3 regions of the Photobacterium gaetbulicola genome follow, and region 3 is predicted to be linked to each of the others. Evidence: riboswitches for the same ligand, from Rfam matches in the RefSeq annotation. Region 3 holds a riboswitch; each other region holds the start of a gene.
What was found. A riboswitch is a leader RNA that binds a small molecule or an ion and turns the genes downstream of it on or off. The one in region 3 is predicted to bind cyclic di-GMP.

Region 1 (3,259 bases), on a different contig from region 3:
TGGTACGTCGAGCGCGGTGTTAAATTTCGCCGATAAGTTTTGGAATGCCACCAAGGCCGTTAAGTCAACAATAGCATCATCATCGAACCATTGTTTTAGGGTTGCCAGCATCTCATCCGTAACACGTTGCCCGGTAATCGTCATGGCTTCTACATAATTCAGTACCGCACGTTCTTGCTGATCAAAAAGATCACTGTGCTGCCAGTGAGCCAATGCTTTGATTTTCTCGACAGAGTCGCAGCGCTCGGCAAGCTTCATGCCGTTGGCATCAACACAAAACTCACAATCATTCAATTGCGATACCCGTACACAAATCAGTGAGCGAAGGGTCGGACTCAACGGGGAAGAGCGGCGATCTAGGTAGCCGAAGAAGCCGGCAACCAGCCAGAATAGGGTAGGCCGCCGCCCCCAAAGCTTAGCTGGGTTAAGGACTTTGCCGTAATGGCGTTTTTGCAGCCATAACAGCGGCTTGATAAATAACGAATAGTTTTCTTTGGCGGAGATGCGCACGGTAGCCTCTTGTCTCTTAGTTATGCCACTAGAGCTTATAGAATCAGTGGCAGTAATTATTACTGAAATTATCAGGTAGTTATGAGACAAAGACCTAATGAAGTGGCAAATTATTTCACGCAATCACCAAAAAAGAGGTTTAGTTGACCGATATTTGTACAACCTGGGGCTTAGGTTGGTTGATGACCTTGTCTGAAGCAAGTTCCGTGAGCACTATATAGCCGCTTGCCATCAAAGGGATAAAGGCAAGTAGCATAGTTTTACCTATGTGATAATTCCGGTACCAATACTTGCGAGCTCTGATCTTGAGTAGCAACCCCCAAAATAATAGCAGGGCATTTAAGCTGGCTATAGGTATCAATAGTGGCTGAAGCGATTGATAGCTAGTGATGCTATTTTGTACAAGGATGAACGCTAGCAAAGGAGGAAGTAGGCTGAACAAAACAAGCAGGCGCATAATTCGCGGCCACTTGCCAAACTTATCCTTGAACATTTGATCACTTTGTCCTGGAAAAGGTTTGGAACAGTTCATAGTTACCCTCCGTTGTTATTTCGAAACATATTTTACAAGTGTCAGTTTGCAATTAAAGGGTGTTGAGCAATTTATAAACAGTGTTGTGAGTTAATTCAATTTTTAGTGAAAATTGACAAAAAAATGGCGAAGGAATGCTTGATTGTTGACACTTGTCATTGACGTAAAAAATAAAAAAAAAGAGACCTTCACGATCTCTTTTTATATATGAAACTCGTCGTGCTAGCTTAATTTCGCTAGCAACTCAGAGCGACGATCTTTAGGAATTACAGACCAATGTTGGCCGCTTATCGCTCCCTCTAGCGCCCAAAGCAAGTCGATACTGACCGTGCCTTGGTGGCTGTCCTGCAATGCTTTAAAGGCATTGATTGAGCCTGCTTCCATTAAATCATCGACTGTACAAATACCAGCCTTTTTAAGCATTCTCTCATTTGCAAGGCGAAGGTTTGGTAGATCTTTTATTCGATCTGGTGATGATTTTTCTTTTGTTTCTTTATCAACTTTAGCTGCATCAAGAGAACGGGTTGCTTGCTCAATGATCTTTCCAGTGTTATTCCACCATTCATCTGGGATGGCGTAATGTTTTGTTACGACTGGAAAGCCGCGTTTTTTATAAATATAAGGCTTTAGCCCTGCCTTTTTATATTCTTGTTCGTTTTTTGCGTTGGCGCGAAGATGAAGTTTGTCATTTACAACGAGTGCAAACATTGTTTCACCCGCGAAAATCCCAAAACCACCAAACATTGAACGAGATTTAACGTTATCGAAACAACTAAAAAGGCGTAAAGATTCTTTTAAAATTGGTTTGTCCATGCTTCTTCTCGGTGAAAGTTTCTCGGGTCACCTAACAACAGAGCGAGGATTCAAGAATAGCAAATATCATTACATTACACTGTCAGGAAAAAGTAAGATTTTCCTGATGTTAGCTGCTATATCCATCGGCAACCCCGCTACCATAAGTTGACTGAGTTCATAAAAACTCCGACGACTCTTAGGCCGGAAGCTTTGCGTCCCTACCTTTCGGTAGGTTTGCCTTGTTCGTGACATTTTAAGAATATCTCATATGATATTTTTGAACTTGATCGCAACTTTCGAAATGTGATGTTGATTCCAGAAATTAACAGCTAATTTTGTTTATGAATGAATATTTTTGTCCCAAAAGCCAATATTTAACACAGTGCAATTGGATAAAAAAACGGAGGCCAATGCCTCCGTTCTAATTCCAAAAAAGTAAACGATACCGGATACTTAGTTAAGTTTCTTCACCGATTTGCGGATCACCAGTTCAGGTATCATTTCAAACACTTGGGGTGCGTGCTCTTTGTCTTTTACGCGTTGCATCAGAATTTCAACAGCACTCTTGCCCAGACGACGTTTCGGTTGGTGGATAGTCGTCAGTGGCGGCGAGAAATACGGGGCCAAATCGATATTGTCGTAGCCGACGATAGAGATGTCTTCCGGTACGTTAATTCCCGCCTGCTGGAAGGTACTGATCATTGCCATAGCCATGATATCGTTGAAGCAGAAGATAGCCGTAGGGCGTTCTTCCATGGCAATGAACTGTTTGGCTGCAGCCACGGCAGATTCACATTCGAAGTCGCCTTCGAGGATCCACTCTTCCTTAACTTCAAGGCCGGCTTCAGCCATAGCTTTTCGGTAGCCTTTCAGGCGTTCGCGGCAAGCTGTCTTTTCGCTGTGGCCCGTTAAGCAACCAATCGTTTTGTGGCCATGCTCAATAAAGAACTTGGTCGCCACATACCCGCCAAGCTCGGCGTTATCCTGAATTTTATCTGTATGCGGACTTTCTGGGCCCCAGTCCATGATCACCATAGGGGTCTCTTTCTGACGCTCGAGCAACTCCAGTAGCTGTTCATCCAGATCCGAGCACATCACCAGCAAGCCATCAACACGCTTTTCGGCCAACATGCGCAGGTAATCACGCTGTTTCGATAGGTTGCCTTCGGTATTGCACAAAATCAGAGTGTAACCGGCGCCATAGCAGAACTCTTCAACCCCGTGAACGACTTCGGCAAAGAAAGGGTTGGTCGATTTGGTTACCAGCATACCGATGGTTCTTGTTGTGTTGCATTTCAGGCTTCGCGCAACCGCACTTGGTGCGTAATTCAACTCTTCAACCGCAGCCAATACCTTCTTTTGCGTTGCTTCTGCGACAAAGCGCGTTTTGTTAATCACGTGAGAGACTGTGGTTGTCGATAC
Region 2 (3,259 bases), on a different contig from region 3:
GGACAGCCACATTGAAGTCGACTTTCAGCAAATACGGCTAGAGCAAGCCGACCGGCTGCTGCTGGTCACAGACGGCATCCACGAGTGGTTGGGCGATGCCGACATGCAGCAAATTTTGTCTTCGAGTGTTTTGCCAGCCGAACAGCAAGCGCGTGTGCTGGTGGAGGCCGCATTGGCGTCGGGCAGCCAGGATAATGTCTCGGGTGTGCTGCTTGAGGCCCAGTCGCTACCTAGCCTGACCATGGATGAATATATCGAGGAGCTGACAGGACGGGTGATCCCGCCGGTGTTGGAAGAAGGAAACCGGATTGACCAGTACCGTATTCTGCGGGTATTGCACAGCGGCCCGCGAAGTCATGTTTATTTGGCGGTCAGTGAATTTGACACTAAACGCTATGTACTGAAGATGCCTTCGCTAAATTTTGCAGAGGACTATCAGTATCTGCAGGGTTTCGTGCGTGAAGGCTGGTTGGGGGAGCAGATAGCTAACCACAGGGTTATGAAGATCCATCCATTTTCCCGCCATTCGCCTTTTCTATACCATGTCTGTGATTGGATTGAAGGAAAAACATTACGCCAGTGGATGGACGATAATCCCAGGCCTGAATTAGGTAAAGTGCGGTTAATGGCAGAGGAGATCATTAAGTCACTTCGAGTTTTGCAGCGTCACCGCCTTATTCATCGTGATATCAAACCAGAAAACCTTATCGTTAATCAACTTGACGAAATTGTTATTATTGATTTTGGTTCGGTTTATTCTGAGCATTTTGATGAAATATATACCCCAATAGAGGAAACGGTCCCTGTTGGTGATATTAAATATTTGTCACCAGAGTGTTTGTCTGGGGGTAAATTGTCAGTCAGGTCCGACATGTATTCTGTATCTATCATAATTTACGAGATGTTGACTGGACATTTCCCCTATTCTTTTCCTAAGGCTATTACGTCGTCAGCGGCTATAAGCCGGTGGCCAGAATATATCCCCTTGGGGAGTTACCGTCGTGATCTACCATTCTGGATGGATCTGGTGATCCGAAAAGGGTGCTTTCCGCAAGCCAACCTGCGATATGCGGCCTTTTCTGAGCTCGCCAGTGATTTGTTCCACCCTTCGGCTGAAATAATGAAGCAGGCAAGCGGACGTTCTTTGAAAAGCAAGAACCCGGTTAGGTTCTGGAAAGTCGTATCGCTCTGTTTGTTTTTTATTGTTATTGTCCAACTTACCATCTCCTTGGACTAATATTATTTATTTTGTTTTAGGTTGGTGATTATTTATATGGTGAATGCTTTAAGATAAATAAAATATCACATATCACCAAGTTAATTTATTAATATTAATTGTTGAGAATTAAATGAGATCACCATTCCATTATTAATTACTGATTTTTTGTCGCTAATTAAAAACACACTATAACTATAGCCGGGCTCTTTAATCGACTGGTTCAAGGCGAACCAACAATTGAAGTGACCTATTTTTGTATCGTCAGCTAAAGGCTAATTATCCGAAAGGATAGGGCGCAAAACTTCCGGCCTACGGAGTCGCCATCACTTCAAGGTGATTGGGTTCTAGGGTAGCGGGGTTACCTGATTGGAATAAGCAAGATCAAGAATAAGATCAAAGCAGTGGCTTCTTCCCGTTAGCTGGCTTCCCACAATAATCATAATGGAAGCTAAACATGAAAAAAGTGATTAACTTTTCGTTGGGCGCAATGTCAGTCATGGCAGCCCTATCTCCGTTGCATGTCGGTGCCCACGGCTGGGCCGATTTTCCGGCGGCCCGCCAAGTGATTTGTGAATCAGATGGCGGCCACTGGGGCCCCTCTGATGGCTCGCAGATCCCGAACGAGGCGTGCCGCGCCTCATTCTTGGAATCCGGGACCTATCCATTGGTGCAGAAGAATGAGTTTGCCGCTTTGGTACCGAATTACAACAATATGGATGCCGTCAAAGCCGCTGTGCCCGATGGGACTATCTGTTCTGGTGGCGACCCGCGCAAGAGCGGCATGAGCGTGGCCTCTGAGCACTGGCAGCGTACCGAGATGAAAGCTGGTGAAACCTTCACCTTGCGCTACCGTGCAACCGCTCCGCATAACCCGAGCTTTTGGCAGTTCTACCTGACCAAACCGGGGTACAATGCTGCCCATAGTCGTTTGGGTTGGGATGATCTGGAGCTGATTGATACTGCCGGCAATGTGGCAGTGACGAAGGAGAGCAGCGGCCAGTACTACCTCGTTGATGTGACCCTGCCGAGCGGTCGCAGTGGTGAGGCCACGCTGGTAACCCGCTGGCAGCGTAATGATCCCGCTGGCGAAGGCTTTTACAATTGTAGCGATATTCGTTTTGACGGCGAAGTGCTGCCGCCGGAGTGGACTTCTAAGGGCCAGTATGTCAAGCCTGGGGTAGAGGCACAAGATGGCGACAGCGTCTGGTTCCGGATCTTCAATCAGCAAGGTTCAGAAATTGTTTTCGAGAAGCTGCCAATCACTGCCGCTAATGAGAACATCAATACCTGGTCCTATGATCTTGCCCTGTTGATTAACGAGAAATACCCGGCTGTGGCTCAGGTCGGTGTGGAAGAAGCCTCTGGCGATATTATATACCAGCCAGCTGATCTGTATGCCAACCAGGTTTTTGTTACCAACCCTGACTATAACTACGCTCTCGATGTACGTGATGGGGATGTGATAGAGCCTGCGCCGGTCATCGTCCAAGGGCTGGAAAGTCAATACACGTTGGGGACTGACGGTAAGGCTTACATTGAAGCCACGGTGAGCTCTGAGGGGCACTATAAGATTAACATGACGCTGCTTGATAGCGCAGGGCAGCAACTGGCATCGGATAATGATGTTATCAATAACAGCAGTGTTGGTATGTCACTGTCTACCAATCAGACGGGGTCGTTCAGCGTGGTAGTGACGGCGACAGATCCGGCGAGTAACGAGCAACAGGTGGTCGAAACCAAGTCTATTACGGTCAAGGAGAGCGCCGGTGGCGGGGATTATGATTATGCCTACCCTGAAGGTATCGGTAGCTATGTACCGGGCGAGACCGTGGTACTCGGCCGCGATGGCAATACCTACCAGTGCCGTCCATTCCCTGAAGGGGGATGGTGTAACATTGACTCGCCGTATCACTATGAGCCGGGGTATGGCTCAGCTTGGCAAGATGCCTGGATCAAGCAATAGCTAATCAAGTGGTGAGATCGGAAAAACGCTGGCACAAGCCAGCGTTTTTTTATGAGCGCTAGCTCACAAACGCTTCT
Region 3 (3,259 bases):
ATACGCCAATTTCGTTATTTCCGTAAATGGCAGAGACATCATCAAATTCACCGACAATCACCCCCATATCCAGCGTAGTCCCGCCAATATCAATGACCAGTGAGCGATTGAATTGGCTAACAGACTGCATCGTCAAAGTCGAGAGCACAGCAGGTAAACTCTCGGGCATCACTTCGACATCAATGATATCGAACAACTCACCTTTGTTGAGTTCAATTTGACGCATCAAATTATCGCGCTTGCGGGCAATTTTCGCTTCGTTTTTTTGGCAATCTTCGGCGTTGTAATATTCGGTAATAGGTAGTGTCACCACCAACTTAACCGGACCCGGTTCAATACCTGTCTGCAGCAGCGCATGGTGAACGGAAAGTAGATTCAGATCATCATACTGGTAATCAACATGCGTTGTTTCCAGGGCTTTGTCTGAAGTCATGTCGTAGGTATATTTGGTTGAGCCAATCGTATAATTAAAGATCTTCTTGTCTTTTCTCAGTGCGGCACTTTTCCAGTTTTTACGGAACGAGTTAGGAGAGATAACGGTGTGTAGTTCACCTTGTTCAATCCAACTTACTTTAACGTTGGTTGAACCGTCATCAACCGCAAATTTACGTGGCGTCATTGTTTTCCTACTTTATCTCGGTGAGAGTGATTTGTCTGCGCGAAAGTAAATAAACCACTGGCCAATGGCAAACCTAACGCAATGGTTTTGAAGCAGTTCAGCAAAACAAAAAAAATCCGACCTTTTTGTTTAATATCCTTCAGATTTGGTCGATCCGCCCGCATTGCAAGCCAATAAATGCCACCGACTTGGATCGGCGGATACACTCAAGCAGTAAACTTAATTTACCACTTTAACTTTCTTTCTATCCAGCACTCTAGTTTGGCTCATCAATAACAGCAAAAAAAAAACCAATATATACATACTCTTAAAGTTAAATTAGCCAACCATTCACACATTATCGGCGTGGGAGTAATGAAAGGCTAATGAAATAAGTATCCAGAAACACTAAATATTTCTCATTAACTCGCCCTACCACTCACAATCAATAGAAATTCAACTGACAAATAGAAAAGCACCGCCCATAAACCTGACAAATAATAAAAATAGTAGACAAAAAAAGCGCTGAACATATACCAGCCGCACGCATTACCAGTCAGAAACTGGTCGCACCAATTTGCTAGATAAAGATCACTTACTCATTTCAATTCAAAGAGTTAATTAAAACCCCACTTCAATCAACTTCATGAAGCAATATCACATAGTGACAATTTTCCGCTCCATTAAGGCATTAGCAAAAGATTTTTCTTTGACCAAAATAAGCACCTTTGCTACTAATTTAATGGTACTTGTGACAACGGCAAACTAAATGAAAGTTTAGGACGCAAAGCTTCCGGTCTAACGAGTTTCTCAATGATAGCGGGGCTACCTCAAGTGGAGTTTCTCCATTTACGTTGTGCTCGTATTTATTAAAACAAATGAAGCGTGATTGTAATGGGTTAATTCTATTTTTCTTAATTTATAAATAGAAAATCAATTTGTCTCGCTCCCTGAACCATTATTCGTTTTAGGTAAATGGAGTTTATTCTGTGAAAAAGTCTAATCTAGCCATATTTATTGGCGGTTTACTCTCGTCTTCAATAAGCTACGCAGCCGCGCCCGGTGCCCCTACCATCGACTGGGGTGAGCACACTTACGCCCTCGTCGAGCTAAACCGTGATGCCAGCAGCTACGAAGATATCGTCGTCGGCATCCACGATACTGTTACCGTGACAGTGTCTTGGCAGTCCTGGAGTGGCGACCCTGCCGACACGGCCAAGGTCAAACTCGATGGCAATACGGTTTGGACCGGCAGTGGCAGCGTCAAAAGCGCCACCTTTGATGTCAGCAAAGGCGGTGTCTACGACATGACTGTCGAGCTATGTAACGCTGATGGCTGTAGCGAAAGTGGCAGCGTCAAGCTTACAATCGCCGACACGGATGGCAGCCACCTCGCTCCACTAGTCCCCGTGCTACAAGAGAACAACAAGCCTTACACCAATAAGTCCGGCAAGGTGGTTGGTACCTACTTTGTCGAGTGGAGTGTGTATGACCGCGCCTTCCCTATCGATAAAGTACCCGCTCAGAACCTGACGCACATTATTTACGGTTTCACCCCAATCTGTGGCGGCAACGGCATCAACGATAGCTTGAAACAGATCCCTGGCAGCTTCGAAGCACTGCAAAAAGCCTGTGCCGGACGCGACGACTTCAAAGTCGCCATCCATGACCCATGGGCTGCACTGCAAAAAGGCCAGCAGGGGGTTAACGATTGGGCTGATCCTTACCGGGGTAACTTCGGTCAAATGATGGCATTGAAGCAAGCCTATCCGGATTTAAAAATCTTGCCATCAATTGGCGGCTGGACGCTTTCTGACCCTTTTTACTTCATGCATGATGAAGCGAAACGCCGCACCTTCGTCAACTCGGTGAAAGAGTTCCTGCAGACTTGGAAATTCTTCGACGGTGTCGATATTGACTGGGAATACCCCGGCGGTAACGGAGCCCACCCTACCCTGGGCGACAAAGAAAAAGATGGCGAATTGTACGTCACACTGATGAAAGAACTGCGTGAAATGCTGGATGACCTATCGGCAGAAACCGGCCGGACTTATGAGCTGACTTCTGCCATCGGCGTCGATGTCAAAAAGATCGAGGTGGTTGATTACAGCCGTGCCCAGCAGTACATGGATTATATTTTCCTGATGAACTATGACATGTTCGGCGCATGGGATTTCAATAACTTGGGCCATCAATCCGGACTGTATGATGCCAGCCACAACCCAGCAATCACCCACACAGCAGACCGAGGGGTAAACGACCTGTTGGCTCAAGGGCTTGATCCTAAAAAACTCGTCATTGGCGTGCCGAAATATGGTCGAGGCTGGAAAGGCGTTCACAACTATACTGGCGATAACCCAATGACCGGACAAGCTACAGGTGCTATCGATGGCACATGGGAAGCCGGCGTGCTCGATTACCGTGATATTGCCAACAACCATTCGGGGGCTGGCTGGGAAGATCGCTATGACGAACAAGCCGAAGCCTCCTACAAATGGAACCCTACCACCAAGGAACTTATCTCTTACGATAATGCCAGGGCAGTACAAGCCAAAGGGAACTATGTTCAGCAAAGAGGGTTAGCCGGTCTGTTCTCGTGGGAAATCGATGCCGATAATGGCGATGTCCTCAATGCCATGCACGATGGTTTGGGGCATGGCG

Region 1: it holds a riboswitch for cyclic di-GMP, as region 3 does, so the genes downstream of both, C9J03_RS06290 (TfoX/Sxy family DNA transformation protein) here and C9J03_RS09495 (glycosyl hydrolase family 18 protein) in region 3, are expected to answer to the same signal.
Region 2: it holds a riboswitch for cyclic di-GMP, as region 3 does, so the genes downstream of both, C9J03_RS01825 (lytic polysaccharide monooxygenase) here and C9J03_RS09495 (glycosyl hydrolase family 18 protein) in region 3, are expected to answer to the same signal.

The regions. Positions count from the first base shown of each region.
Region 1 is NZ_PYME01000005.1:183,820-187,078, reverse strand. It holds gene C9J03_RS06300 (carboxymuconolactone decarboxylase family protein) at 1-510, opposite strand, end outside; gene C9J03_RS06295 (DUF3624 family protein) at 650-1,042, opposite strand; gene C9J03_RS06290 (TfoX/Sxy family DNA transformation protein) at 1,265-1,855, opposite strand; cyclic di-GMP riboswitch class I at 1,980-2,086, opposite strand; gene C9J03_RS06285 (substrate-binding domain-containing protein) at 2,291-3,259, opposite strand, start outside.
Region 2 is NZ_PYME01000002.1:57,469-60,727, reverse strand. It holds gene C9J03_RS01830 (bifunctional protein-serine/threonine kinase/phosphatase) at 1-1,237, shown strand, start outside; cyclic di-GMP riboswitch class I at 1,480-1,585, shown strand; gene C9J03_RS01825 (lytic polysaccharide monooxygenase) at 1,674-3,182, shown strand.
Region 3 is NZ_PYME01000008.1:197,052-200,310, reverse strand. It holds gene parM (plasmid segregation protein ParM domain-containing protein) at 1-619, opposite strand, end outside; cyclic di-GMP riboswitch class I at 1,348-1,431, shown strand; gene C9J03_RS09495 (glycosyl hydrolase family 18 protein) at 1,588-3,259, shown strand, end outside.